DNA from 4 places in the Streptomyces sp. NPDC048441 genome. Region 1 is predicted to be linked to each of the others. Evidence: riboswitches for the same ligand, from Rfam matches in the RefSeq annotation. Region 1 holds a riboswitch; each other region holds the start of a gene.
The links. A riboswitch is a leader RNA that binds a small molecule or an ion and turns the genes downstream of it on or off. The one in region 1 is predicted to bind cyclic di-AMP.
Positions count from the first base shown of each region.

Region 2: linked by a shared signal. The riboswitch ahead of ACGFSB_RS33050 (C40 family peptidase) and the one ahead of ACGFSB_RS27620 (M23 family metallopeptidase) in region 1 are both predicted to bind cyclic di-AMP.
Region 3: linked by a shared signal. The riboswitch ahead of ACGFSB_RS29070 (transglycosylase SLT domain-containing protein) and the one ahead of ACGFSB_RS27620 (M23 family metallopeptidase) in region 1 are both predicted to bind cyclic di-AMP.
Region 4: linked by a shared signal. The riboswitch ahead of ACGFSB_RS24580 (transglycosylase family protein) and the one ahead of ACGFSB_RS27620 (M23 family metallopeptidase) in region 1 are both predicted to bind cyclic di-AMP.

Region 1 is NZ_JBICXM010000012.1:155,772-163,021, reverse strand. Features, by position in the region: gene ACGFSB_RS27635 (DNA topoisomerase (ATP-hydrolyzing) subunit A) at 1-375, opposite strand, end outside; gene ACGFSB_RS27630 (M16 family metallopeptidase) at 589-1,941, shown strand; gene ACGFSB_RS27625 (M16 family metallopeptidase) at 1,938-3,323, shown strand; cyclic di-AMP (ydaO/yuaA leader) riboswitch at 3,530-3,692, shown strand; gene ACGFSB_RS27620 (M23 family metallopeptidase) at 3,705-4,508, shown strand; gene ACGFSB_RS27615 (GntR family transcriptional regulator) at 4,742-5,434, shown strand; gene ACGFSB_RS27610 (HPr family phosphocarrier protein) at 5,606-5,887, opposite strand; gene ACGFSB_RS27605 (GNAT family N-acetyltransferase) at 6,013-7,250, shown strand, end outside.
Region 2 is NZ_JBICXM010000017.1:165,747-172,996, forward strand. Features, by position in the region: gene ACGFSB_RS33015 (Ppx/GppA family phosphatase) at 1-218, opposite strand, end outside; partial or broken gene ACGFSB_RS33020 (hypothetical protein) at 349-599, shown strand; gene ACGFSB_RS33025 (GvpL/GvpF family gas vesicle protein) at 674-1,453, opposite strand; gene ACGFSB_RS33030 (gas vesicle structural protein GvpA) at 1,450-1,836, opposite strand; gene ACGFSB_RS33035 (amidase) at 2,033-3,478, opposite strand; gene ACGFSB_RS33040 (ATP-dependent Clp protease proteolytic subunit) at 3,652-4,287, shown strand; gene ACGFSB_RS33045 (hypothetical protein) at 4,295-4,603, shown strand; cyclic di-AMP (ydaO/yuaA leader) riboswitch at 4,958-5,131, shown strand; gene ACGFSB_RS33050 (C40 family peptidase) at 5,135-5,608, shown strand; gene ACGFSB_RS33055 (DUF6328 family protein) at 5,705-6,226, shown strand; gene ACGFSB_RS33060 (LysE family translocator) at 6,204-6,839, opposite strand; gene ACGFSB_RS33065 (LysR family transcriptional regulator) at 6,954-7,250, shown strand, end outside.
Region 3 is NZ_JBICXM010000013.1:180,755-188,004, forward strand. Features, by position in the region: gene ACGFSB_RS29060 (cupin domain-containing protein) at 1-21, opposite strand, end outside; gene ACGFSB_RS29065 (BatC protein) at 18-263, opposite strand; gene ACGFSB_RS29070 (transglycosylase SLT domain-containing protein) at 742-1,509, opposite strand; cyclic di-AMP (ydaO/yuaA leader) riboswitch at 1,514-1,708, opposite strand; gene ACGFSB_RS29075 (hypothetical protein) at 2,206-3,303, opposite strand; gene ACGFSB_RS29080 (SAM-dependent methyltransferase) at 3,504-4,316, opposite strand; gene ACGFSB_RS29085 (aldo/keto reductase) at 4,628-5,674, opposite strand; gene ACGFSB_RS29090 (TetR/AcrR family transcriptional regulator) at 5,814-6,437, shown strand; gene ACGFSB_RS29095 (acyl-CoA dehydrogenase family protein) at 6,754-7,250, shown strand, end outside.
Region 4 is NZ_JBICXM010000010.1:103,018-110,267, reverse strand. Features, by position in the region: gene ACGFSB_RS24590 (cytochrome P450) at 1-108, shown strand, start outside; gene ACGFSB_RS24585 (transglycosylase family protein) at 283-1,272, shown strand; cyclic di-AMP (ydaO/yuaA leader) riboswitch at 1,465-1,656, shown strand; gene ACGFSB_RS24580 (transglycosylase family protein) at 1,660-2,370, shown strand; gene eno (phosphopyruvate hydratase) at 2,710-3,996, shown strand; gene ACGFSB_RS24570 (septum formation initiator family protein) at 4,087-4,569, shown strand; gene ACGFSB_RS24565 (DUF501 domain-containing protein) at 4,649-5,170, shown strand; gene ACGFSB_RS24560 (exopolyphosphatase) at 5,268-6,194, shown strand; gene ACGFSB_RS24555 (NAD(P)/FAD-dependent oxidoreductase) at 6,593-7,250, shown strand, end outside.

The DNA of each region.
Region 1 (7,250 bases):
GTTCCCGAGCGAGCCGAAGTTGCCGTGCCCGTCCACCAGCGGAAGCCGCATGGAGAAGGGCTGGGCCATGCGCACAAGCGCGTCGTAGATCGACGCGTCGCCGTGCGGGTGCAATTTACCCATGACCTCGCCGACGACGCGGGCGCACTTCACATAGCCGCGGTCGGGGCGCAGGCCCATCTCGTTCATCTGGTACACGATCCTGCGGTGCACCGGCTTCATGCCGTCGCGGGCGTCCGGCAGGGCGCGCGAGTAGATGACCGAATACGCGTACTCGAGGAAGGAGCCCTGCATCTCGTCGACGACGTCGATGTCGAGGATCTTCTCCTCGAACGCTTCGTCGGGCGTCGGGGTCTTCGTGCTGCGGCGGGCCATCGCTGCTGCGGCTCCTTCACGGTGTCTGCCAGGGCATCAACGGGATCTGACGCCGACCATTGTGGACTGTCCCACTGACAACGCCGACCACGACCCGGACTTCGACCTCGACTACGCCGAGCGCGGAGCGGGAACTTCACCGGTTGTCAGCACGCTTGCATACAGTGGCAGGACTGGCAGAATTTCCAGCTTTCGCGATTCGAAGGGACGTACATGCCCATGGGTCACACGGCCACAGCCGAGGCCGGCTCCGGCGGCCTGACAGCGACCGAGCATCGGCTGGCCAACGGCCTGCGCGTGGTGCTTTCCGAGGACCACCTGACCCCGGTCGCCGCGGTCTGCCTCTGGTACGACGTCGGCTCCCGCCACGAGGTCAAGGGCCGTACGGGCCTCGCGCACCTCTTCGAGCACCTCATGTTCCAGGGATCGGAGCAGGTGCACGGCAACGGCCATTTCGAGCTGGTGCAGGGCGCGGGCGGTTCGCTCAACGGCACGACGAGCTTCGAGCGCACCAACTACTTCGAGACGATGCCCACGCACCAGCTGGAGCTGGCCCTGTGGCTGGAAGCCGACCGGATGGGCTCGCTGCTCTCCGCACTCGACGACGAGTCCATGGAGAACCAGCGTGACGTCGTGAAGAACGAGCGCCGCCAGCGCTACGACAACGTCCCGTACGGCACGGCTTTCGAGAAGCTGACCGCCCTCTCGTACCCCGAGGGCCACCCCTACCACCACACCCCGATCGGCTCGATGGCCGACCTGGACGCGGCGACACTCGAAGACGCGCGGCATTTCTTCCGTACGTACTACGCGCCCAACAACGCGGTCCTCTCGGTCGTCGGCGACATCGACCCTGAGCAGACCCTCGCCTGGGTCGAGAGGTACTTCGGGTCCATCCCCTCGCACGACGGCAAGCAGCCGCCCCGCGACGGCTCGCTGCCCGACACGATCGGCAAGGAGCTGCGCGAGGTCGTCGAGGAAGAGGTCCCGGCCCGCGCCCTGATGGCCGCCTACCGCCTCCCCGAGGACGGCACGCGCGCGTGCGACGCCGCCGACCTGGCGCTCACGGTCCTCGGCAGCGGCGAGTCCTCCCGGCTCTACAACCGCCTGGTGCGCCGCGACCGCACCGCCGTGGCGGCCGGATTCGGCCTGCTGCGCCTCGCCGGAGCCCCCTCGCTCGGCTGGCTCGACGTGAAGACGTCCGGCGATGTCGAGGTCCCCGTCATCGAGGCCGCTGTCGACGAGGAGCTCGCCCGCTTCGCGGAAGAAGGTCCCACCGAGGAGGAGATGGAGCGAGCCCAGGCGCAGCTGGAGCGCGAGTGGCTCGACCGGCTCTCCACGGTCTCGGGCCGCGCGGACGAACTGTGCCGGTACGCCGTCCTGTTCGGCGACCCGCAGCTCGCACTCACCGCCGTCGGGCGTGTGCTCGACGTCACCGCGGAAGAGGTCAAGGCGGCCGCAGCGGCCCGTCTGCGCCCGGACAACCGCGCGGTGCTCGTGTACGAGCCCACCACCGCCGCCGAAGCCACCGAAGAAGACGCGGACGAAGAGGAGGCGGCGAAGTGACCGAGGCCGCGACGATGCAGTTCCACCCACAGCCCCAGGCGGGCACCGCACGGCCGTGGGCCTTCCCCGCGCCCGAGCGCGCCACTCTGGACAACGGCCTCACCGTGCTGCGCTGCCACCGCCCCGGCCAGCAGGTCGTCGCCGTGGAGATCCACCTCGAGGCGCCGCTCGAAGCCGAGCCCGCGGGCCTGGACGGCGTCGCCACGATCATGGCGAGGGCCTTCAACGAAGGCACCGACAAGCACTCGGCCGAAGAGTTCGCCGCCGAACTCGACCGCTGCGGCGCCACGTTGGACGCGCACGCCGACCACCCCGGCGTCCGCGTCTCCCTCGAAGTCCCCGTGTCCCGCCTCCCGAAGGCGCTCGGCCTGGTCGCCGACGCCCTGCGCGCGCCCGCCTTCGCGGACAGCGAGGTCGAACGCCTCGTACGCAACCGCCTGGACGAGATCCCGCACGAGGCCGCCAACCCGGCACGCCGCGCCGCCAAGGAGCTCTCCCGGCAGCTCTTCCCCGCGACGTCGCGCATGTCGCGCCCCCGCCAGGGCACCGAGGAGACGGTCACGGCCATCGACTCGGCGGCGGTGCGCACCTTCTATGAGAAGCACGTCCGTCCCGCCACGGCCACGGCCGTCGTCGTGGGCGACCTGACGGGCACCGACCTGGACGCCGTCCTCGCCGACACCATCGGTGCCTGGACGGGCGGCACGGCCGAGCCGCGTCCGGTGCCTCCGGTGACCGCCGACGACGCCGGGCGCGTCGTCATCGTGGACCGCCCCGGCGCCGTCCAGACGCAGCTGCTCATCGGCCGCGTGGGACCGGACAGGCACGACCGCGTCTGGCCCGCGCAGGTGCTCGGCACGTACTGCCTGGGCGGCACCCTCACCTCGCGCCTGGACCGCGTCCTGCGCGAGGAGAAGGGATACACCTACGGCGTACGGGCGTTCGCCCAGGTCCTGCGCTCCACTCCGGAAGGCACGGGCGCCGCCATGCTCGCCATCAGCGGCTCCGTGGACACCGAGTCCACGGGACCGGCCCTCGGGGACCTGTGGCAGGTCCTGCGCACCCTCGCGGCCGACGGGCTCACGGACGCCGAGCGCGACGTCGCCGTGCAGAACCTGGTGGGCGTGGCTCCGCTCAAGTACGAGATGGCGGCGTCCGTCGCGGCCACCCTCGCCGACCAGGTCGAGCAGCACCTGCCGGACGACTTCCAGGCGCAGCTGTACCGGCAGTTGGCCGAGACAGGCACCGTGGAGGCCACCGCCGCCGTGGTGAACGCCTTCCCCGAGGACCGGCTCGTGACGGTGCTCGTCGGAGACGCCGCGCAGATCGAGGAGCCCGTCAAGGCGCTCGGCATCGGTGAAGTGAGTGTTGTCACGGGCTAGCCGAGACAGACGGCGCAGCTGAGACACACAGGACCCCGGTGGCCGGAAAGGCCACCGGGGTCCTCATATGTCCGAATTAGTACGGAGGTTGTGTGTCTGCCCTGTGGCGTGCGCTACAAAAGTCCTGATCCGTTTGTCGATTGAAAGATGTCCCGCTTAGCGTCGGTCCGGCTGTCCGCCATGCAGTACGCCGCATCCGTGGCACCGGACAGTCATCGCCGAGTCCCCGTACGGCGCGAGCCAGGGGAGCCGGGGACCCACATGTCCCCTGGGGTGAATCGGGCACCTTGCCGCGAGGTGAGGGACCCGTAGGAGACCTTCCTGCTCCGAACCCGTCAGCTAACCCGGTAGGCGAGAAGGAAGGAAAGGATCAGCCGCTTCATGGCGTTCACCCGTGCCACCGGGAAGCACCGTCGCCCGAGCCGCATCACGCGCACGACCGCGAACGTAGCGGGCGTCGCCGCGCTCGCCACCACCGGTGTCATCGGAGGCCTGGCCGCTCCGGCGCTCGCCGCCGACGATGCCGCGGCCCTCGAGCACACCGGCCTCACCCAGGCCATCTCCGTCGGCGACTCGCTCGCCGCGAGCATCGACGCGCAGGCCGCCGCCCAGCAGCAGGCCGCCGACGACGCCGCGGCCGCCAAGAAGGCCGAAGAGGCCGCCAAGAAGAAGGCTGAAGAGGCCAAGCGCAAGGCCGAGGCCGAGGCGAAGGCCAAGGCCAAGAAGGAGCGGGAGGCCAAGGAGCGCGCCGCCCGCGAGGCCGAGCGCAAGCGCCTGAACAGCTACGTCTCCCCGATCGCCGGCTCGTACGTCTCCACGGGCTACCAGACCGGCGGCGCCATGTGGTCCTCCGGCAGCCACACCGGCATCGACTTCCACGCCGCGTCCGGCACGTCGGTCCACGCGGTCGGCTCCGGCACCGTGGTCGAGGCCGGCTGGGGCGGCGCCTACGGCAACAACGTGGTCATCAAGATGAACGACGGCACGTACACCCAGTACGGCCACATGTCGTCCCTCGGTGTCACCGTCGGCCAGGCGGTCACCCCGGGCCAGCAGATAGGCCTCTCGGGCGCCACCGGCAACGCCAGCGGCCCGCACCTCCACTTCGAGGCCCGCACGGGACCGGACTACGGCTCGGACATCGACCCCATCGCGTACCTGCGGTCGCACGGCATCAACGTCTGATACATCTGATACGTCTGATTCCGCCCGCCTGTCACGCCCACCTGTTTCATCGAAAGCCCCGGCTCATCACGAGCCGGGGCTTTCGCTGTTCCTGCGCCGTTCCCGCAGCACCTTTGGCCAAAAAATATCCATGAATTTCCGCCCGCCTTCGGAAATTCAGCCGCTCTGCAATAGAGTCACTGAAACGGCGTCGATCGACCGCGTTTCGCGGGGATTAAGGCGGAGGTCAGGCCATGCGCATTCCCGCGCACTCGGTATGCACGGCCATCCGGGACGACATCGTCTCCGGTGTCTACGAACGGGGTGGCCGGCTCACCGAGGAGCTGCTCGCGCGTCGCTACGGAGTCTCGCGCGTCCCGGTCCGCGAGGCGCTGCGCACCCTGGAGGCCGAGGGCTTCGTCGTCACGCGCAGGCACGCGGGCGCGTGCGTCGCGGAGCCGACCGAGCAGGAGGCCGCCGACCTCCTGGACATCCGTATGCTCCTGGAGCCGCTGGGCGCCGCCCGCGCCGCGCAGCGCCGCACGGAGGCGCACCTGAAGGTCCTGCGCGGCCTCGTCAGGCTCGGCCAGGAGCGCTCCAGGCGCGGCCGGAGCGAGGATCTGCGCTCGCTGGGCGGCTGGTTCCACGAGACGCTCGCCCAGTCGTCGGGCAGCCCCGGCCTGACCGCGCTGCTCATCCAGCTCCGGCACAAGATCGCCTGGATGTACGTCGTCGAGACCCCGGCGGCCCCGGCGGAGTCCTGGGCGGAGCACGCCGCGATAGTCGACGCGGTCGCTCGCGGGGACGCGGAACGGGCCAGGTCGCTCACCGTGGCCCACACGGAACGGGCGGCGACCGCGCACCGGCTGCGCATTCCCCTGCGGGATGACCGTGACCGTGTGAGGGATTCGCAACATGCCGTAAACACGGTGGGCCTCCGGCATTAACAGAGGCGCCGTATACAAAGAAGTGTTATTCGGCGGGGGATTATTTCTGCTGCCCGAATTCAGTTCAATAGGCGGGCGCAGAAGCACGGGCAAAGAAACACGGGCGCAGAAACGCCGAAGGGCCCACCCCTTTTGAGGGTGGGCCCTTCGGCGTACGAGTACCAGCCTTTACTAGACGGTCTCGGGGAGTTCCTCGAGGCCGTCAGCGACCAGCTTCGCCAGACGGTCGAGAGCGGCGTCCGCGCCCTCGGCGTCGGAGGCCAGCAGGATTTCCTCGCCGCCCTGCGCGCCCAGACCGAGCACCGCGAGCATGGAGGCGGCGTTCACGGGGTTGCCGTCAGCCTTGGCGATCGTCACGGGGACGCCGGCGGCCGTGGCCGCGCGGACGAAGATGGAGGCGGGTCGGGCGTGAAGGCCCTCGGCCCAGCCGACGTTGACGCGGCGCTCAGCCATGTGTTGCTGCCCTTCCAGGTGTCTCACACTTGTCTAGACCAGTGTCTCATGCCGTCACGGGTGCTCCGCCGACGTCCCCTAGCCTGCACCGGCCAAGGCGCCCCCGCTACCCGTACCCTGGCCCCATGCAGACCCCGTCGGACCGGCACGCATACCCCTCCCACTGGGAAGCCGATGTCGTCCTGCGTGACGGAGGCACCGCCCGGATCAGGCCCATCACGGCCGAGGACGCGGACCGTCTGGTCAGCTTCTACGAACAGGTGTCGGACGAGTCGAAGTACTACCGCTTCTTCGCCCCCTACCCGCGTCTGTCCGCCAAGGACGTCCACCGTTTCACCCATCACGACCAGGTGGACCGGGTGGGCCTCGCGGCCACGGTCGGCGGCGAGTTCATCGCGACCGTGCGCTTCGACCGCATCGACTCCCGTGGGATGTCCGCGAGCGCGCCCGCCGACGAGGCCGAGGTCGCCTTCCTCGTGCAGGACGCCCACCAGGGCCGGGGCGTCGCGTCCACCCTCCTGGAGCACATCGCCGCCGTCGCCAGGGAGCGCGGCATCCGCCGCTTCGCCGCCGAGGTCCTGCCCGCCAACACCAAGATGATCAAGGTGTTCACGGACGCGGGCTATCAGCAGAAGCGCAGCTTCGAGGACGGCGTCGTACGCCTCGAATTCGATCTGGAGCCGACCGACCGCTCGCTCGCCGTGCAGCGCGCCCGTGAGCAGCGCGCCGAGTCGCGGTCCGTGCAGCGGCTGCTCACGCCCGCGTCGGTGGCCGTGATCGGCGTCGGTCGTACGCCGGGTGGGGTGGGTAGGAGCGTGCTGCGCAATCTGCGTGAGGCGGGCTTCGCGGGGCGTCTGTACGCGGTGAACAGCGCGTTCGGCGAGGGTGCAGAGGGTGCCGAGGTCGACGGGGTGCCCGCGTACCGCTCCGTGCGGGACATCGAGGAGTCCGTGGAGCTCGCTGTCGTCACCGTGCCCGCCGAACGGGTGCCGCAGGCCGTGGCGGAGTGTGGTGAGCGCGGGGTGCCCGGTCTGGTCGTGATCTCCGCCGGGTACGCGGAGAGCGGTCCCGAAGGGCGTGAGCGGCAGCGCGAACTGGTCCGCCAGGCGCGGTCGTACGGCACGCGCATCCTCGGACCGAACGCCTTCGGAGTCATCAATACGTCGCCGGACGTGCGCCTCAACGCGTCGCTGGCCCCGCATCCTCCCGAGCGCGGCAGGATCGGCCTGTTCACCCAGTCCGGCGCGATCGGCATCGCACTGCTGTCCGGTCTGCACCGGCGCGGGGCCGGTCTCTCGACCTTCGTGAGCGCGGGCAACCGGGCGGATGTGTCCGGCAACGACGTACTCCAGTACTGGTACGA
Region 2 (7,250 bases), on a different contig from region 1:
TCCGCCGAGCCCCACCGCCGGGCGGTCCCGGCAGCCGCGGAGACCGCGGAGACCAGCTGCCCCACGGATTCTTCGGGGATCACCCCGCTCGGCCCGACCTCATCGGAAAGTCTCAGCTTCCACTTGGCGGTGTGAACCGGCAAGGGCACACCGTCCTCGGCGTCCACTACGACCAGCCGGACCGCGTTCGCGCCCACATCCATCACACTCATTCGCATGTGACTCTGAGTACCCATCAAGGCAGTGGTCAGTCAACCTGATTGGCCTTGGCGGGAACAGGGAACCCGTGATCCACAACCGTCGACCACGCGCGAGCCCCCCGGCCGGTCCGCTGGTTCGGGAGGTCCCGCGGCGATGCTGTCGGCCGCGGGTCCGCACGAGGAACTGCTCATCGGGCGTGACGCGCACAAGTCGGTCGTCTCCGCCCTGATCCTCGCCGGTCCTGGGCGATGGACGCGGGCGCCGACATCTGCGTGACGAGCATCCACACGATGGGCAGCGGCCTCGAGCAGGGTTCCGTCTTCCCTCTCCCGGGCGATCTGATCGATCCGACGGTGCTGAACTCGCGGGCGGACCTGTTCGGCACCACAAGCCCGTCCGGGCGGCGATCGAGGAGAGCGAAGGACTGCGTGTGAACGGCAGCATCAGCACTTCGCCGATCAGTCCCATGCGCCTACTCCCGGCCGCTCCGCGAACCCATGGCCTCAGGCGTGGCGCCCGCCGGGTCGGAGGGTCCGGGTTCTACGAAGCTGTAGGGCGGGAGCGGGCCGTTGACGCGCAGTTCGACGTGCGGATTCGCCTTCCGGGCTTCCTCGACCGCGGCGAGGAACACCCCGGCCGCATCGCGCTCCACCAGGAACGACAGGTTGGCCAGCCATCCCGTGGACTCGGGGCCCACGCTGACGGCGTGCGCCGTCGGCTCCAGGGTGCGGTGCAGTTGGACCGCGTCCTCGGCCTCCCGGTTCTGGAGTGCGGCCACCACCATCTCGCCGAGCTGGAGCTTCTGTTCGTAACTGCCGCCGCCCGCCTGCCTGTTGGCCTCGACGAGAGTCTGCAGTTCGGGGGTGTCGGCCATCACGCGGTGCAGGGCACCCTGTTCGTCGTGGCTGGCCTTGACGTTGTACTCGACCTTGCCGGCAAGCGTCGAGAGCCGCTCGCGGTAGTGCTCGGCGCGTTCCGCGAGCACGCTCGTGACGGCCGTGTCGTCCGGGGCCACGTTGCCGAACCGCATGGGAAGCACCGGACCTGCCGCGCCCGCCTCGTTCAACACGTTCTGATGGGCCAGCAGGTCGTTGCGCTTGGCGCGCAACCCCTCGGGCGCGTCGCTGACGATGGCCGCGAGCTCGCCTTCCTCGAGGATGCGCACAGAGCGCGCCGGCTTTCCCACGCCGTTCATGCCTTCGGGAAGCGAAGGGTGCGACCTCGCGGTGACACCGTAGACGTACGTGCTCACTCCTGCTCCTCCTTCCTGCGCGCGGCTGTGCTCTTGCGGGGGCGCGGCCGGGGCTCCGCCTGGCCTTCTTCACGGGACTGCTTGAACGCGTCGGAAATCGTCTCGGCGGCACCGGAAAGCTCGCCCATGAGGTCGGGGAGGCCGGGGTCCCTGTGCGGGCCCGCCTCCAGGTCAAGGCGGTAGCACGCCTCGGCGAAGCGCAGATAAGTGTCGACGCTCGCGACAACCACCCGTACATCAATCTTGAGGATCTCGATGCCGACGAGCGAGACGCGCGCGAAGGCGTCGATGACGAGGCCGCGGTCGAGGACGAGCTCCAGGACGTCGTACAGGCCCCTGGTGCCGCCCGATCCGCCGGCTTGCTGTGCAGGGACAACGGTCATGCCGACCGGCCCTCCTTACTCTGGTAAATCTGTGGGAGATCTACGGAGACCCGCACGGAACGGCGCTCTTGCTCTTACAGCCGCTGGACTCGCGCTCTTACAGCCGCTGGACTCGCCTTCTTCTCCGGATCCGACGATGTGTTCCATACGGCCACCTCGAACACCCGAGTGGCCCGTAAGCCATTGGTCAAACATCTCAGACCTCAGGCCTGCGCTCGCCGTGCCGGGTCGCTTGCTCAAAGGCGTACCCGATGCGCAGCACCTGTAGGTCGGCCCGGTGCGGACCGACGATCTGCAGCCCGACCGGCAGGCCCCCCGGAGTGAACCCGGCGGGCACCGAAAGGGCCGGGCTGCCGGTCGCGGACACCAGGTACGCCGAGCGCATCCAGTCCAGATAGTCATCCATCGGCACCCCGGCGACCTGCTCCGGATACTCCAACTCGACGGGGAACGGCACCACTTGACTGGTCGGCAGGACCAGGGCGTCGTACCTCTCGAAGAACTCCCGCACCCGGTGGAACAGTTGGCCGTGCAGCTCGGTGGCCCGCGCCAGGTCGATGCCGGTGAGCGTGCTTCCCTGCCGTACGTTCCTGACCAGGCTGGGTTTCATCCGGTCGGCTTCCGTCTCCAGGAGCGCGCCGAGCCCCAGGTGGAACTGCCAGGCGCGGAAGGTCCGGAACACTTCGTCGGCGCCGGACAGATCGGGGCAAGCCTCCTCGACCATGCACCCCAGGTCGGCGAACACCCGTACGGCGGGGGCGAGTACGTCGGTGACTTCGCGGTCCACCGGCACCGCCCCTCCCAGATCCGGCGACCACGCGATCCGCAGCCCCCTCGGATCACTCTCCAGTGACCCGCCGAACGCGCTGCCCGGAGTCTCCAGGGCGATCGGTGAACGCGGGTCGGGCCCGGCGATGACGGAGAGCAGCAGCGCCGCGTCGCCGACCGTGCGCGCCATCGGCCCCTGTACGGCCATCGTCGACCACGGGTCGGTGTCCGGCCAGGAAGGCACCCGGCCCGGCGAGGGGCGCAGGCCCACCACGTTGCAGAACGACGCGGGGTTGCGCAGCGATCCGCCCATGTCGCTGCCGTCGGCGAGGGGGTGCATGTTGCAGGCGAGCGCGGCCGCCGCTCCCCCGCCGCTGCCGCCGGCGGAGCACCGGAGGCCGTACGGGTTGCGGGTCGCCCCGAAGACCGGATTGACGGTGTGCGAACCGGCCGCGAACTCGGGCACGTTGGTCTTCCCGATGGTGATCGCCCCGGCGGCGCGGATGCGCTCGACGATCAGCTCGTCGCGGTCCGGGACGTTGTCGGCGAGGAGCGGCGTCCCGTAAGTGGTCCGGATACCGCGGGTGTCGTGGGTGTCCTTGTGGGCGATGGGCAGCCCGTGCAGCGGGCCCAGCGGTTCGCCGTGCGCGGCCCGTTCGTCGGCGGCGTGCGCCTCGTCGAGCGCGCGCTCGGCCACCAGGGTCACCACGGCGTTCACCGCGCCGTTGACCTGCTCGATCCGGTCCAGGTGCGCCTGGACGACCTCACGCGCGGACAGTTCGCGGGTGCGGAGCCCGGCGGCGAGCTCACGGGCGGTGAGGTGGACGAGCTCGGAGGCTCGCGCCTCCTGCGCTTGGTTCGCTTCAGGGCTCATACGCCGAGTCCTTCGCATTCAGCGAACGGCTGAAACACCGCCCGCCTGTTGACTCCCGCGGATCACCGGCCCATGCTCGCCACCATGCTGTTACGTACGTCCTGTACATTTTTTACAGGAACCCTTTTCATGGAACTGGGGAGCAGCCGCCCCCGGAAGAGGAGAGACGCGCCATGAACCGACCGTCTGCCCGCTATGTCCTGCCCCAGTTCACCGAGCACACCAGCACGGGGCAGCGGACCCTCGATCCGTACTCGAAGCTGCTCGAGGAGCGCATCGTCTTTCTGGGTACGCCGATCGACGCCACCTCGGCCAACGACGTGATGGCGCAGTTCATGCACCTCGAATATCTGGCGCCCGACCGCGACATCGCGCTCTACATCAACTCCCCCGGCGGCTCGTTCAGCGCGATGACCGCGATCTACGACACGATCCAGTTCGTCACCTGTGACGTGGAGACGACCTGCCTGGGCCAGGCCGCGTCGGCCGCCGCGGTCCTGCTGGCCGCGGGCACCCCCGGCAAGCGGTTCGCGCTGCCCGGCGCCCGGGTCCTGATCCATCAGCCGTCGTTCGCCGAGCCCATCCACGGCCAGACGTCCGACCTGACGATCCAGGCCGACGAACTCCTGCGCACCCGCGCCCAGCTGGAGCGGCTGCTCGTCCAGCACACAGGGCAGAGCCCGGAGCGCGTCACGGCCGACATCGAGCGCGACAAGATCCTGAGCGCCCCCGAGGCCGTCGAGTACGGCCTGGTGGACCGGATCATCTCGACCCGCAAGTCCTCACTCCGCTCCCCGGACGCGAGGTGAACCGCCGATGCTGCCGCCCGAACTCCCTCCGCTGCCCGCACTCACCCGCGCCGAGGGCGAGTTGATCGACCGGTACCTCGAAGTGGTCGATCTGGTGGGCCGGATCAACCCGGCCCGCGCATCGGACACGTACGGCGGACTGCGCGCCGCCCAGGCCCTGGTCGGCAAGGCCACCGCGCTGCGCGACGCGCTGACGCTCATGCACCAGCGGGGCGAGAGCGCCGTGCACGCGCCGACGTTGGCGCGCGCCCTGCGGGTGCTCGACGGCGAGCGGCGGTCCTCGCGGGTCACCATGCCTCCCCCGTCGGCGTCCTGAGCACGCGTCATATTCGCGCCGCGGACCTGGAGCGTCCGGGGCCGGTCTTAAACGGACCAGTCGGGCTACCTCGTTCGGCGTAGCCAATCGTCGTATTCTCGGCCGGTCCCAGTTGCACCACGTGTGTACGCGGCGGGCGGAATCTGACGTTCCGGTGCTGGTAGAACGATCGTCGAGCCCCTCGGCCCGATCCCGAATCCTGCCTTGTCCACCCGAACGGTTCAGCCGTGAGGAGCCTCACAAAAGGCCGTTTCGGCTCGGAATTCGGGCCTTTCACAGGTCAAGATCCCTTCCGACGACAAGACCCCGCCACACGGCGGGGCGGTCCGGGCGGACGCCGAGTCCTGCCGCCGCCCGGATATCCGGTCGACATCGGTGCACCGGCAGGAGTGGAGGACCCAGGCATGACGGGTCGGTTCCGGAAAGTCCGGACGACGGCCCTTGGGGTGAAGCCGCACACCGCGGCCGGGCAACTTCGCCAGCCCGAATCCGACAGGTCATCCTTCACAGGCGGCTGACGAAGGGTTGCGCATGACCGCGCTGAATCATGTTCCGTCGCTGCTCACCAGGGCCGGCTCCGCATCGGTCCTCACGCTCGCCGTCGTAGGCGGCACCCTCGTGGCCCCAGGGCTCACGTCGGAAGCACAGGCCGCGACACACGGGACGAAGGCGCTCCAGATCGCCGCATCCAAGAAGGGCTCTCCGTACCGCTATGGAGCGGCGGGGCCACACCGGTTCGACTGCTCGGGCCTGACCCTCTACTCGTTCAAGCGCACGGGCAAGAAGCTGCCGCGCACCGCCGCGCAGCAGTACAACAAGACCCGCCATGTATCGGCGTCGAACCGCAGCCGCGGCGACCTCGTCTTCTTCCGCTCCGGCCGGAGCATCTACCACGTCGGCATCTACGCCGGTAAGGGCCGCATCTGGCACGCGCCCAAGAGCGGGACCGTGGTGCGCCTGGAGAAGATCTGGACGAAGAGCGTCTCGTACGGCAGGGTGCGCTGACCTGCCGCCGGGCGGCGGCGGCCGGCCCCACGGCCGACGCCGTCGCCCGGCGCGCCCGCCGCGCTTGGAGTGCGCCGACCCGGATACTCGTGCGGCATGGCCGACGACAGCGGCACCCACGCCGCTCACGACACCCGCAACGAGACGCCCTTCGAACGCGCCGACCGCAACTTCTCGGAGATCCTCCAGGAGTTGAGGGTCACGCAGACCGGCGTGCAGATCCTCTTCGCGTTCCTGCTGACACTCGCCTTCACCCCGCGCTTCCCGTCTCTGGACACCGTGCAGCGCGCCACCTACGTCACCACGCTGCTGCTCGCCGTCCTGGCGGCGGCTCTGTTCACGGCACCGGCCGCGGTGCACAGGGCGCTGTTCCAGAGGCGCGCCAAGCCGCTGATCGTGCGGGTCTCTTCGCACCTCGCCCGGATCGGCATGGGCGTCCTGATGTTCGCCCTCGCCGGATCCGTGCTCCTGGTCGTGGACGTGGCGGTGGGCCGCACCGGCGGGATCATCGCAAGCGCGGGCACACTGCTGGTGTGCGCGGGCCTGTGGGGCGTACTCCCCCGTCTGCTGCGCCGCTCGGCCTCGCGGCAGCACGTCACGCGAGAGCCGCCTCGCTGAGGAGCACCAGGCCGAGCACGCCGAGTGCCGCGCCCGTGCCGCCCTCGACGGCACGGGCCGTACGCGGTCTGCGCAGCCAGTTGCCGAGGCGGTCCACCAGGATCGCGACGGCCGGGAACCACACGAGGGCCAGGGCGACGATGATGGACGCGAGAAGCAGCGTCCTGGGCATCGCGGGGCTCCCCGCGGGCACGAACTGGGGCAGCACGCTCAGGAAGGTGATCGGCGCCTTGGGGTTGAGGGCATTGGTCAGGAAGCCCTGCCGCAGGCTGCCGGCGCCCGCCGCCTTCGGCTCCGCGTCGGTGTCCGGGGCACCGAAACTCTCCAGCGGCCGGGCCGCCGACCGCAGCGCGCGGCAGCCGAGGTACAGCACATAGGCGCCGCCCATGATCTGCAGCGCCCGGAAGAGGGCGGGCACCGCCGTGAGGACCGCCGCCACCCCGGCCACCGCGAGCGCCGTGTGCACCAGGAGCCCGCCCGCGACGCCGAGCGCACAGGTGACGCCCGCCCGTCGGGAGGCGAGCGCGTTGCGCACCACGACGGCGAAATCGGCGCCCGGCATGGCGACCATGCCCGCGGCGACCCCGGTGAAGGCGACCAGTTGTGCGTCCATGTCCCCCACCCTGCCGTTCTTCTGCCTTCAGCAGGTATGTGGAATATCCTGGGTCTGCCTTAAGCAGACGTTTAGCCCCAGGCGCCCAGGCTCTCTCCCGCACCAGGAGACACCATGTACGACCCGACGCGGCTCGCCGCACTGGTGGCGGTCTCCGAGGCCGGGTCCATCACCCGCGCCGCCGAGCGCCTCGGCTACACCGTGCCCGCCCTCTCCCAGCAGCTGGCCAAGCTCGAACGCGAGGCGGGCACCGCTCTCCTGGTACGGCATCACCGCGGGGCACGTCTGACCGGTGCGGGCGAGCTGCTCCTCGCGCGGGCGCGCCGGGTCCTTGACGAGATGGAGCGGGCCCGGCACGAACTGGCCCAGCTGGCGGGTCTGTCCGGCGGCAGGCTGCGCGTGGGCACCTTC
Region 3 (7,250 bases), on a different contig from region 1:
CTCGGTCGAGAAGAGACTCAAGAGCCGCTGCCGGAGTTGTCGGCTCCGCCGTCTGCGCCGCCATCTGCTCCGTCGTCTGCGCCGCCGTCGGCTCCTCCGTCCGCGCCGCCGTCGTGGACGCCGGGTGTGCCTGCTGCGCCGCCGTCTGCGGGGCCGTCGGCTCCTCCGTCTGCGCCGCCGTCGTGGACGCCGGGTGTGCCTGCCGCTCCGCCGTCTGCGGGGCCTTCGTGCTGATTCGGGTCCTGCTGGGGGTTGGTCACCATTCCTCCTGAGAATCGAACGGCTGCGATCGGACGCACCCCCCTCCAGGGCCCTCTCTGCTTCCACCAAACTCGCTCACGCGATTCTGGTCGGCAACCGGAAGGGTTCACGGGTGGCCCAGTCGGCCTCAATCTCATCCCCTCCCCGGCGCAATCCGCTGAGATCAGGAAACTCGCAGGCCGTGTCGGCTCGGCGCGCTTCTGTAAGGGAGTTGAGAGGGAGCGTACGCAACGGGCAGAGAAAATAGCGGAATTGCGCATGGAGTTGTCCATGTGCGGGGGCGCTATATGACGGCACGTCACTGCATGAGCGGCTGACGGATTCTCTTGAGGGAGGGTGATCTCAGGCAGTCGGCGAGCAAATTCGCGGAGAGCGGTGCGTGGCCTCAGACAGGCCTGAGCCCCGGACACATGGAATGCCGGGGCTCACAGCGGACGAGACGAGACGGGACGCGGTCTAGGTCTAGGTCCAGATCTAGGTCTAGTACGGGCCGTTCACGTTGTCGATCGAGCCGTACCGGTCGGCTGCGTAGTTGCAGGCGGCGGTGATGTTGGCGACCGGATCGAAGCCGTCGAGCGACGTGCCGGGCACGTGATAGGCGGTGAACGTGGGGTCGATGACCTGCAAGAGCCCCTTGGACGGGGTTCCGGCGGCAGCGTTGGAGTCCCAGTTGTTGGTGGCCAGCGGGTTGCCGGAGGACTCGCGCATGATGTTGCGGTGGATGCCCTCGTAGGAGCCGGGGATGCCCTGCTGGGCCATGATGTCGAGCGACTCGTTGATCCAGCCGTCGAGGTCGTTGGTGTAGGACTTCTTAGCCGGGGCAGCGGCGGGCTCGGCGGCGAGCGTGTTCTCGCGCTCGGAGCGGTCCGCCCGTTCGGCGGACGCCTTGGGGGCGGCCGACTTCTTCGTGGGCTCGGCCGGGGCCTTCTCGCCGAGGGTGAGCTTGAGACCGGGGTGGATCAGCCGCGGGGTAGCGCCGAGGGCGCTGCGGTTGTCCTCGTACAGCTTCTTCCAGCCGCCGCTCAGGGAGTGCTCTCGGGCGATCTTGGAGAGCGAGTCGCCAGCGACGACAACGTAGGTCTTCGAGGCCGCGGCGGGCCCGGCGGTCGTGCCGGCCGGCTGCGCCGCTCCGGCGGCGGTTGCGCCGAGCACCGGGAGAACGAGTACGGCGCCACCAGTCCCTGCCACGGCGATGCCCCGGGTGAGTGAACTGGACTTGGGGCGGCGGTGCTTTCCCTTTGCGGGCATGGCGAATTCCTCTCCGTCGCCTACGAGGTGAGCTGTCGGGTTCGGACGGGAGATGTCCGGTCGCACTGTGAATACGACTTCACCCCGAGCCGTTCCGGAATCCGGATCGGCGGCTTACCTGGGTCCCCCGCTCCTGCCGTGCGTAAGTGAGTGGGTGGGATGGTTTCTGGATGGCGGCAGGATTCGGCGTTCCATCCGGATTGGCGGTGACGTTAGGCGAGAAAGCCCGCATGGAACAAGACCCAAATTCGAATAAGGAATGTGCGATGCCGGTCCCTGGCAACCAGGACCACTCGCATCCTTTGATCGAAAAGCCCAACTTTCTTTGCACAGAACGGAAGTGCGTTCAGTGGATCCCGGGGTCGAGGCCGCCGGTGTGACTCAATTCACTGAATGCAATACGCGCTGGAATGCGACTCGACGGCATATCAGAGCACGCCATTTCGCCAGAGCCCCCCGCAATAGGGACAGCACTTTCTATACGCCATTAATGGTGTGAAGAAGTATCTTTTTCGGGCAAAAGTGAACGCGATACAAGAGCCGCTTTCCATGCCAAAAGGAACATATCCTCACCGGGATCAGGCTGCCGCGACGCCAAGGACTTGATGACCGCCGTGGACGGAACTCAACTGCCCCTCCCTCGATCCTTCCGCGGAGGTCGCCAACGCGGGGAACCGACAAGGGGAATGGCCTCTGTTACGAGACCCTGCCGGTCGGGCGGCCGGCCGCTGAAGCCCCCACCACCCCGGCGCCCCTCGCCGCCTCCTCGCGTGCGAGCAGGTCTCCGTGGAGACGGGCGAACAGTGCGCACACCAGCGGCATGACCACCGGGGACAGCAGGAGAAGGGCCACGGCTGAGGGCAGCACCTTCACCAGCACGCCGGTGATCCACACATTGTCGTTGCTGAGCCACAGCATTCCGAGTCCGGCGAGGTGGACGAGGGGAGCGGCCGCGTACCGGGCCAGCAGGAAGAAGAGCACGGCTGCCGCCGTGACCAGTGTGCCCACGCCGAGGGTGCGCCGTCGTGCGCGGCGGGTCAGCACCCAGGAGCGGTACAACGCCACGAACGGGGAACGGAGTTCCAGCACCGTCTCGGCGGTGGCCAGCGCCAGGCGGGCGTACAGCAGCGGGCCCAGACACCACACGGTGATCGGCAGCACCCACCCCACCAGGGTGTACTGCCAGGTCGCGGTTTCGCCCAGGGGCGTGGGCTCGACACCAGGCACCTCGCCGCTTTCGACGATGCCCCACAGCACCAGGCCCGCCATCCATACGGCGCCCACAGCCAGTCCGGTCAGCGTGTTGACCGCGAGGGCGGCGGGAAAACGCCCGCGTGTGCGCCGCCACAACTCGCGGGTGGCCAGCGGTCCGCCGCCGTGCCTGGCGTGAGAGTCGCCGACGGCGTACGCGGTGTGCAGGACGGAAACGACGAGGAGCCCCAGAACGAGCAACAGCGGCACCATCACGAAGAACACCCTTGCCAGCTCTGGCATGGCATCCTCCGCGTAGGCCACGTAGGAGTCCTCGTTGGCGATGTTGGCGTCCGCGTAGTCCCGGACGCCCTCGAAGGTGTCCCATGCCGCCGCGAATCCGCCGGCCAGGATCGCGCAGCCGAGCACTGCGGTCACGACGGACACGCGGAGGGTGAAGCCGTACAGCGCGCGGCGGTAGCGCCTGACGGCGCCGAGCGTCCCGCTGATGCCGCCGCCCGGCTGCTCGGTGGGGTTGTCGCCCACGCCGTCGCCCTCGCCATCGGCCGCGCGGTCGGTCGACTGGTCTCCGTCGTGTGCCATGACCTGATCTGACCTCCGTGCGGCGCTGTGGTGACGGTAGCCAAGACGCCGTGCGGGGCACGTGGGGTTCCCGGGGGCCGGGACCATTCCCGCAGGTCCAGGCCGCAGTAGGTGCGGTAGCCGAGATCGACGGGGACATCTCGGCGGACTCCACCTTCGTGCGTACGACCTCTTCGCCATGTAGGCGAGCCAGCCTTCGGTCAGGGTTTCATAGCAACGGCGCCGAACTGCGGGAGCGTGGGCCCGGAGTCGGTCTCAGCGCGCCAGTGCGCGCATGACACGAGGCCGGGGGTGAGGAGATCCAGGCCGTCGAAGAACGCGCTGATCTCTGCGCGGCTGCGGGCGGTGATCGGCGGGGTGGCGTTTTCGTTCCAGAACCGCATGGCCTCGACGTTGCCTTCGCCGCCGAGATCGGTGTCGGTGGTGGGGTGGGTCAAGGCGAGGTAGCTGCCGGAGGGGACCGAGGCCATGATCCGGCGCACGATCTCCTGGGCCTCGCCGGTGTCGAGGACGAAGTTGAGGATGCCCAGCATCATGACCGCGACGGGCCGGTCCAGGTCGAGGGTTGCCGCTGCACCTTCCATGACGCTGTCCGGGTGCTGGATGTCGGCGTCGATGTAATCGGTAGCTCCCTGGGGGGTACCGGTCAGCAGGCTGCGGGCATGGACGAGCACGATGGGGTCGTTGTCGACATAGACGATCCGGGCTTCGGGTGCGATCCGTTGGGCGATCTCGTGGGTGTTGGCCAGGGTCGGCAGTCCGGTGCCGATGTCCAGGAACTGCCGCACGCCGCAGTCGGCGGTCAGGAATCGCACCGTGCGGGCAAGGAACTGGCGGTCCGCACGGGCCACGTCTCGGATGACTGGGAACATCGTGGCGACCTGGTCACCGACCTGCTGGTCGATCTCGTAGTTGTCTTTGCCGCCGATCCAGTAGTTCCACACTCGTGCGTTGTGCGCGACCCCGGTGTTCAGCCTGCCCGACACGTCGGACAGGTCTTGGCTCTCACTCACGTCATTCCCTCTTCTTGCTCACTCACGAGGTGTTCTGGGCTAGTTGCCGCCGTGGCGGCAACGGACGGTGTTGCCATTGTGATGCTCGTGGATCACGGCGTCCGGGGATTCGGTTTTCCCGCGCTCGAATCCGGCCGCGCAGGGCAACGAGGCGTTCCAGCAACACATTGCGGAAGGTCATACCGACTTGTACGAGGCAGACATCCACTAGGTGCGCGCCCAACGCGACACCCTGCGGGCCGCCTTCGAGGTGAGATAGCCGTGCCGCATGCACTGCTGCCGGCAGGAACTTCTTCGCAGGCGGACCGCTGTCAGCGGTGGTGAGCGGGCCTGCGGCGTTGCTCGCAGTCGGTCAGGGCCGGCCGCCTGTAGTCGATGTCCGCGGGGTTGAGTGTCACACCGGGGGCGACGATCTCGTCGATACGGTCGAGGATCTCGTCGTCGAGCCGGACCTCGGCGGCGGCGAGCTGGTCGGTGAGTTGCTCGACCGTGCGGGCGCCGAGGATCACTGAGGTGACGCCCGGGTGGGTCGACGCGAAGGCGAGCGCCAGGTGCGTCAGGGAGATTCCCGCTTCGTCCGCCAACGCCGACAGGAGCTCGACGGCTTCGAGTTTGCGCTGGTTGCCCGGCAGGTCGAGGTTGAACTTGTGGGCGACCGCCTGCCGGAACCCGTTCATCTCGATCGGCTCACCGCGGCGGAACCGCCCGGTCAGCCAGCCGCTGTTGAGCGGACTCCAGGTCAGCACGCCGAGCCCGTACTTCTGCGCGGTGGGCAGCACGTCCGCTTCAATGCCGCGCACGAAGACCGAGTACGGGGGCTGCTCGGTGCGGAAGGGGATGTGGCCCCGGCGGTCGGCGGTCCACTGGGCCTCGACGAGCTGTTCGGCGGGGAAGTCCGAGGTCCCGATGGCCATGATCTTGCCCGCGCGCACCAGGTCGGACAGGACCGAGAGCGTCTCGTCGATGTCTGTGCTCGGGTCCGGGCGGTGCACCTGGTAGAGGTCGATGCGGTCGGTGCCCAGGCGACGCAGGCTGTCGTCGACGGCCTTGGTGAGCCAACGGCGGGAGTTTCCCTGCCGGTTGGGGTCATCGTCCTTGAAGCGGATGGGGAAGTGCCCCTTGGTCGCGAGTACTACTTCGTCGCGGCGGTCGCGGATGGCCTTGCCCACGATCTCCTCGGCCTCGCCGCCCGAGTACTGGTCGGCGGTGTCGATGAGGTTGATCCCGGCGTCCAGGGCCGTGTGGATCAGCCGGGCCGCATCGTCGTGATCCGTGTTCCCCCACGCCCCCAGACGCAGGGTGCCCAACGCGAACCTGCTGACCGATATGCCGGTACGTCCCAGCTTCCTGTGCTGCATCACTCGCTGCTCCCTGGTATCGCCTCTCCCCGCGGACGGGGCGGCGGAGTTGCTACCTCTCCGACGCCATGAATCTATGACATGCGACAGTGATGTTGCAAGTCGCGGCTTCAAAGGAGTGTGGATGTAGCATGTCGGCGTGACGGCGCAGAAGCAGCAGACAGAACAGCAGGCGAAACGGCCCCTCCGGGCCGACACCGAACGGACCGTGCGGACGATCCTGGAAGCGGCCGAGCGCGTCCTGGCCGCTGACCCGGCGGCGACCATGGAGCAGCTCGCTCGAGCCGCCGGCGTAGCCAGGACCACAGTCCACCGCCGGTTCGCCACCCGTGAGGCGCTCCTGGACGAGCTCACCGGCTGGGCCGCCCGTCAGTTCGCGGACGCGGTCGGCACCGCCCGCCCGGACGCCGCCCCGCCGCTCGTCGCCCTCTACCAGGTCACCACCAATGTCCTCCGCGTGAAGACCGACTGGTCGTTCGCCATGAACCGCGCGGCCGATGACGCCCACCCCGAGGCGGCCCGCATCCACGCCGAGGTCCGGGCCACCTGCATCCGGCTTTTCCGCCGCGCCCAGGAGGCGGGCGTACTCCGCCCCGACATCGACCTCGACTGGACCCGGCGCGTCTACTACGCCCTCATCCACGAGGCGGCCAAGGAGGGAGCGGGAGACGGGGACGCGGACGCGCTCGCGACCCGCGTCGTGGACACCCTGCTGCACGGTGCCGGGGGCTCGGCCGGACTCGCGAGGCAAGAGGGGATTTGAAGACAGGCCTGCTCTAGGGCCTGACATTCATCCGGGCCTGAACCGGGCCCGTCCGTGGGTCATCCGACGCTGACCAGCGACGACAGATGACGACCGTCAACGACCGCCCAATCGCAGGTCAGTTGGTGCCCTGGGCGACATCGGGCCAGCCCTCGTGGTGGCACCCTCAGTAGTCCGCCGTACCGCCGACAGTCTTCCAAGAACCGGCCGCCTCGACGTCCATGTCCCCGACGGTTGCGTCTGGTTGGAGCCTCTGGACCGCCGCCGGGCGGGTGCGTGAGACGATCGGGAAACAGACCACGAGGAGAGGAATTTCATGGGGGGCAAGGGCCGGCTGCATGTCAGTGCGGAACTGGCGGGGGTGGTGGAGCGGATCGACTCGCTGGGCGGGATGCTCGATGAACGGGCTAATGCTGCCGAGGAGTTGGGGAGACTTCCGGAGGACACGGCGCGGTCACTGCTGGACACGGGGATCGTACGCGCCGAACTCCCGCTGAGCCTTGGCGGATACGAGTTCGCGCCGCGGCAGTTGATCGAGACGGCGGAGCGGGCGAGCTACCACGACGCCGCGGCCGGGTGGACCATGTTCGCGCTGCAGCTGATGACCGGGACGACCGCGGCGTATCTCGCTGGGGACGCGGCGGCCGAACTGTTCCCCGACGTGCCGAACGGGAAGTACGCGCTGCTCTCCGGGCACGGCACACGCCCCGGCCGGGCCGTCCCCGTGGAGGGCGGCTACCGGGTCAGCGGCCAGTGGCAGTTCGCCTCCGGGATGGCGCACGCCACCCACATCCACAGCGCGATCCAGGTCGA
Region 4 (7,250 bases), on a different contig from region 1:
CTGCGGCTCGCGGTGGAACCTGACGATTTGAGATGGCGTGGCGGGCTCATCATGCGTGGACTGCGCACGCTGCCCGTGGAGTTCACACCCGCACAGAGCCGCAAATAGTCCATACCGGAAAAGGCGCCGAAACGCCGTTTAGCTGACGGTCCGTCAAGACTGTGACTTTCACGTGATCTCCGCTGCATCGACTTGTGACAAGCGTTCGACTGCCGCTACGTTCACCGACGACTCGGCATCCCGTGCCGCAGTCGTCGCTCCAGTCACGCGAAAGGCAACCGCATGATCTCCGGCAATGGTCGTCACCGACGCCCCCGCCAGGCCCCGGCCCTGATCGTCGCGGCAGGAGTCGCGGGATCAGCCATCGCCATCCCGCTGCTCGGCGCGACCAGCGCGAGCGCGGCGGACACCGCCACGTGGGACAAGCTCGCGGAGTGCGAGAGCGGTGGCTCCTGGAGCGCGGACGCGGGCAACGGGTACTACGGCGGGGTCCAGCTCTCGCAGCAGAACTGGGAGGAGTACGGCGGCCTCGACTTCGCGCCGCGGGCCGACCAGGCGAGCCGTTCGCAGCAGATATCCGTCGCCGAGAAGGTTCTTGACGACCAGGGGCCCAAGGCCTGGCCGAGCTGCGCGCCGATCGCCGGGCTCACCGATGACGGTGCCGCCGCCGATGTCGACCCGGGCGCTCCGATCACCACGGTGCCTTCCGACGAGGCGTCGGAGCCGGGCGATTCGGCCGAGCCGAGTGAGCCGAGTACGTCGCCGAGTGATTCGGCCGACCCCTCGGACAGCGCCGAGCCTTCCGGGGAGTCCTCGGAGAAGCCTTCCGAGAAGCCCGACGCTGATGACGAGTCGCGAGACAAGAGTCACGACGAGTCGGGCAAGCCGGGCAAGCCGGGCGAGTCGCATGATTCGAACGGCTCGGGCAAGTCCGGGCCGAGCGATGAGACTTCGCCGACCCCCGCCCCCACTCCCACGCCCTCCACCGGTGAAGGCGAGGGCCGCCACCGCGGTGGCAGCGGGGACGACGCGAAGACCGGCAGCGGCGACCGCGACGGCTCGGGCCGGCACGCCTCCCGTGGCGACGAGCGTCAGCAGGACGGCGCCGACGGGACGTACACGGTCCGCTCCGGGGACAACCTCTGGGTCATCGCGGACGACCTCGACGTGCAGGGCGGATGGGCCGAGCTGTACGCGGAGAACGAGAAGTCCGTCGGCTCCGACCCCGACCTCATTCTTCCCGGTCAGAGCCTCGATTTGGGCGAAAAGTAAGGGAAGTTGACGAAGAGTCGGCTAGCCGCTTCGCGCCGAATGTCCGGATTGGCGTAAGTGAGAGATGGGTCTCAGAAGCCCTGATCGTCTTTGGAATTCCGTCGATCGCATGACTACGGTCGTGACCGCTCGCCACAGCGGGCCCCGCCGGTCGGTACGCCGAGTCCTGCCAACGGCCGTTCGGGAACAGTCGTCGCGTAAGCGCCGTAGGCAGGAGCGGGGGAACCAAGGTTTCCGCCGGGCCCGGCCGTTCAGCATCGCGAGAGCGAGGCAGTCGAACGGACGGGAACGGCTAGGGGTTAAGCCGCGCTCAGGAAGCGCGGCCGGGCAACTTCATCGGCCCGAACCCGACAGCTCACCTCGCAGGCGTCGGTGAGGGGATCACTCATGCTGTTTTCCAGCAAGGGCAAGCACCGCCGCCCGTCCAAGGCCACTCGTGTCGCCACGCTCGCCGGTGTCACCGGTGTGGCCGTCGCCGCCCCGCTGATGGCGGCAGGCTCGGCGTCCGCCGCGACCAACTCCGAGTGGGACGCCGTGGCCCAGTGCGAGGCCGGCGGCAACTGGTCCATCAACACCGGCAACGGCTACACGGGCGGCCTGCAGTTCTCGTCGTCCACGTGGGCCGCGTACGGCGGTACGAAGTACGCGTCCAGCGCCGACCAGGCCTCCAAGGCCCAGCAGATCGAGATAGGCGAGAAGGTCCTGGCGGGCCAGGGCAAGGGTGCCTGGCCGAGCTGCGGCGTCGGCCTCTCGGGCGCCTCCAACGAGGGTGGCGGTGCGCAGGAGAGCGCCCCGCAGCAGACCCAGGAGCAGCCCAAGAGCCAGCCCAGTGCCCAGACCGAGCAGCCGCAGCAGGCCGCTCCGAAGAAGGCGGAGGCCGCCCCGAAGGCCGAGTCCAAGAAGACCGTCGAGACCCCGACCGGCAAGAAGGTCAAGAAGGGCGACGGCGAGTACAAGGTCAAGAAGGGCGACACGCTCTCCAAGATCGCCGAGGCGAAGAACGTCAAGGGCGGCTGGCACAAGGTGTACAAGCTCAACGGCGACATCATCGACAACGCCGACATGATCTTCCCGGGTCAGCAGCTGCACCTCAGCTAGTCGCTGGCGGGGGCGCCCTGCAGTGCCTTACTTGTCTCTGCGGGTGCGTCGTGGTTGCTCGCGCAGTTCCCCGCGCCCCTTCGGGGCGCTACCCCCGCCCCCTTTGGGGCGCCACCCCGTCCCCACGGGCCCCCCGTCCCGGTGCGCGTATCCCCCGTACGCACCGGGGCGGGGTTCTTTTGCGCCCGCCGCTCTCCCCACCGCTTTGTTCCGTTCGGAAACTTTTTGCTCTCGGTTTGTCCACAGGGCGGTCGCTCGGCTGGCTCTTGCCCGGGAGCCGGTTAGGCTCGTGTCCGCGAGGCCAACGCCCCGCGTACCCGCGTCACATCCCAGAAGGAGATGCTCGTGCCGTCCATCGACGTCGTCGTAGCCCGGGAAATCCTGGACTCCCGAGGCAACCCCACGGTCGAGGTCGAGGTCGGCCTCGACGACGGCAGCACGGGTCGTGCCGCCGTTCCGTCCGGTGCGTCCACCGGTGCTTTCGAGGCCATCGAACTCCGTGACGGTGACCCCAACCGTTACCAGGGCAAGGGCGTGGAGAAGGCCGTCCTCGCCGTCATCGAGCAGATCGGCCCGGAGCTCGTCGGGTACGACGCGACCGAGCAGCGCCTGATCGACCAGGCGATGTTCGACCTCGACGCCACCGACAACAAGGGCTCGCTCGGCGCCAACGCCATCCTCGGCGTCTCGCTCGCCGTCGCGCACGCCGCGTCGGAGGCCTCCGACCTCCCGCTCTTCCGCTACCTCGGCGGCCCGAACGCGCACCTGCTGCCCGTTCCGATGATGAACATCCTGAACGGCGGGTCGCACGCCGACTCGAACGTGGACATCCAGGAGTTCATGATCGCGCCGATCGGCGCCGAGTCGTTCTCCGAGGCCCTGCGCTGGGGCACCGAGGTCTACCACACGCTCAAGGCCGTCCTGAAGAGCAAGGGCCTGTCCACCGGCCTCGGCGACGAGGGCGGCTTCGCCCCGAACCTGGACTCCAACCGCGCCGCGCTCGACCTCATCCTCGAGGCCATCAAGCAGGCCGGTTACGTCCCCGGTGAGCAGATCGGCCTCGCGCTCGACGTCGCCGCGTCCGAGTTCTACAAGGACGGCAAGTACGAGTTCGAGGGCAAGTCCCGCTCGGCCGCCGAGATGACCGAGTACTACGAGGAGCTCGTCGCCTCGTACCCCCTCGTCTCCATCGAGGACCCGCTGTTCGAGGACGACTGGGCGGGCTGGAAGGTCCTCACCGACAAGCTGGGCAGCAAGGTCCAGATCGTCGGCGACGACCTCTTCGTCACCAACCCGGAGCGCCTGGCGCGCGGCATCGAGGAAGGCGCCGCCAACTCGCTGCTCGTCAAGGTCAACCAGATCGGTTCGCTGACCGAGACCCTGGACGCCGTCGAGATGGCGCAGCGCAGCGGCTTCAAGTGCATGATGTCGCACCGCTCCGGTGAGACCGAGGACGTCACCATCGCCGACCTCGCCGTCGCCACCAACTGCGGCCAGATCAAGACCGGCGCCCCGGCCCGCTCCGAGCGCGTCGCCAAGTACAACCAGCTCCTGCGCATCGAGGAGATCCTGGACGACGCGGCGGTCTACGCCGGCCGTTCGGCGTTCCCGCGTTTCAAGGGCTGAGCTCGGCTGCCCTGAGTAGTTACCTACGTCCCCGTACTCGGTCCCGTACCGTGTGCGGGGACGTACGTACGTATCGGGGAGGCGGCACACATGGCCGTGAAGGACCGCGACCGGTTCTCCACCGCGACCAGGCTGCGGCTGCTCGGCGAGCAGACCGCGGAGCGTGTCTACCGCTCGCAGACGAAGCGTCAGGCGCGCCGCTCCCGGCTCACGGGCCGAGCCGCGCTCCTCGCGCTCGTGCTCTGCTCGCTGGTCGTCGCGCTCGCGTACCCGATAAGGCAGTACGTCTCCCAGCGCGCCGAGATCGCGGATCAGCGCCAGGAGCAGGCCGAGCGCCGCGAGAACGTCGAGAAGCTGCGCGACGAGAAGGCCCGCTGGCGGGACGACTCGTACGCGGAGCAGCGCGTCCGGGACCGGCTGCACTATGTGATGCCGGGCGAGACCGGCTTCACGGTGGTCGACCCGGAGTCGGCGAGGAAGCAGCGCACCGACCAGGGGGCGGCGACCAGGCCCTGGTACTCGAACGTCTGGGACGGCGTCGACAAGGCGGACCGCACGGACGGCGACGACTGACGCAGTTCTTCAGCGCTTCTGTTCTTCAGTACAACCCCTCCTGACCAACCTCTCCTAGAGAACCGATCGAAAGACAGGCATGGAAACGCCCCCGCCGACCACCCCGCGCACCGAGCCCACCGACGCCGACGTCGAGGCCTTCAAGCAGCAGCTCGGCCGTCCGCCGCGCGGCCTGCGGGCCATCGCGCACCGCTGCCCCTGCGGGCAGCCGGACGTCGTCGAGACGGCGCCGCGCCTTCCGGACGGGACGCCGTTCCCGACGACGTACTACCTGACGTGCCCCCGCGCGGCCTCCGCGATCGGCACTCTTGAGGCCAACGGCGTCATGAAGGAGATGTCGGAGCGGCTGAAGACGGACCCCGAGCTCGCGGCGGCGTACCGCGCGGCGCACGAGGACTACATCGCGCGCCGTGACGCCATCGAGGTTCTGGAGGGCTTCCCGAGCGCGGGCGGTATGCCGGACCGCGTGAAGTGCCTGCACGTCCTGGTCGGCCACTCGCTGGCGGCGGGCCCCGGCGTGAACCCCCTGGGCGACGAGGCGATCGCGATGCTCCCGGAGTGGTGGCGCAAGGGGGCTTGCGTGTCCCTTCCGGAGAAGTAGTAGAGGTCCCCCCGTTGTGGGCAGGCGTTCCGCAGGGCGGAACGGGTGGGCACAACGCGAAGCCGCTGAGTACCGATTCAACTGAGGAGCCCTCAGAGTGACCCGCGTAGCCGCCATCGACTGCGGCACGAACTCGATCCGCCTGCTGGTGGCGGACGCCGACCCGCAGACCGGCGAACTGGTCGACCTGGACCGCAGGATGACCATCGTCCGCCTGGGCCAGGGCGTGGACAAAACGGGGCGCCTGGCGCCCGAGGCACTCGACCGCACCTTCGCGGCCTGCCGCGAGTACGCGGAGATCATCAAGACCCACGGCGCGGAGCGCACCCGCTTCGTGGCGACCTCCGCGTCCCGCGACGCCGAGAACCGCGACGACTTCGTACGCGGAGTCCTGGACATCCTCGGCGTCGAGCCGGAGGTCATCAGCGGTGACCAGGAGGCCGAGTTCTCCTTCACGGGCGCGACGAAGGAGCTGACGGGCAGCGACCACCTCGCCAAGCCCTACCTCGTCGTGGACATCGGCGGCGGCTCCACGGAGTTCGTGGTCGGCGACGACCAGGTCGGTGCCGCCCGCTCCGTCGACATCGGCTGCGTTCGCCTCACAGAGCGGCACATCCGCACGGACCCGCCCGCCCCGGTCGAACTCGACGCGGTCCGCACTGACATCGAGGCCGCACTCGACCTCGCCGAGCAGACGGTCCCGCTGCGCGAGGCCCGCACCCTGGTGGGGCTCGCGGGCTCGGTGACCACCGTGGCCGCGATCGCGCTCGGTCTCGACGCGTACGACTCCGAGGCGATTCACCACTCCCGGATCTCCTACGAGCAGGTCAGCGAGATCGTCGAACGCCTGACCAAGGCCACGCACGACGAACGCGCCGCGATCCCGGTGATGCATCCGGGACGCGTGGACGTCATCGCGGCGGGCGCGCTCGTGCTGCTGGGGATCATGGACCGGACCGGGGCCCGGGAGGTCGTCGTGAGCGAGCACGACATCCTTGACGGCATCGGCTGGTCGATCGCCTGAGCGCCTCATATAGCGTCTGAGCGGGTGTTGAGGGCGCCGAAAGGGGCCCTGGCGACATCCCGTCGGGAAACTTCGTGAAGTTCTTCACAAGGAAAACGGCTCGGTTGGGTGATGTTCAGAGGTTCCGTGCCTCTGAAAGTGCCCTTTGAGCGCTCCGTGACCCGTAACGGTGAAGGTTCGGGAGTGTGTCCGGAGCGTTGACCGGGTGAGTGGTCCAGCGTGGGTGAGGGGCCAGAGTGGCAGCTCACGAGGGGTGCAGAACGTTTCGGGTGGCACCGTGGTTCCAGTGGGGCGCTATGGCCTGCGTCACGTGGGCGGCGAAGTGTAGCAGACCCCCCGCCTATGCTTGTGAAGGGGCGCACGAGCGACCCCCGTCGAGCAGGTGGATACTCGATGGCATGAGCACCACGGAGCGTCCCAGGATCCTCGTAGTAGGCGGTGGGTACGTAGGCCTGTACGCAGCTCGGCGCATTCTGAAGAAGATGCGCTACGGAGAGGCGACCGTCACGGTCGTCGACCCCCGGTCGTACATGACCTACCAGCCCTTCCTCCCCGAAGCCGCCGCCGGCAGCATTTCGCCGCGGCACGTCGTCGTCCCGCTGCGACGCGTGCTGCCCAAGGCGGAAGTTCTGACCGGCAGGGTCACCACCATCGACCAGGACCGCAAGGTCGCGACGATCGCCCCCCTCGTGGGCGAGGCGTACGAGCTGCCTTTCGACTACCTGATCATCGCGATGGGCGCGGTCTCCCGCACCTTCCCGATCCCCGGCCTCGCCGAGCAGGGCATCGGTATGAAGGGCATCGAGGAGGCCATCGGCCTGCGCAACCACGTCCTCGAGCAGCTGGACAAGGCTGACTCCACGACGGACGAGGAGGTCCGCCGCAAGGCGTTGACCTTCGTCTTCGTCGGCGGTGGCTTCGCGGGTGCGGAGACCATCGGTGAGGTCGAGGACATGGCTCGCGACGCGGCCAAGTACTACAACAACGTGAAGCGCGAGGACATGCGCTTCGTGCTCGTGGACGTCGCGGACAAGATCCTTCCCGAGGTCGGCCCGA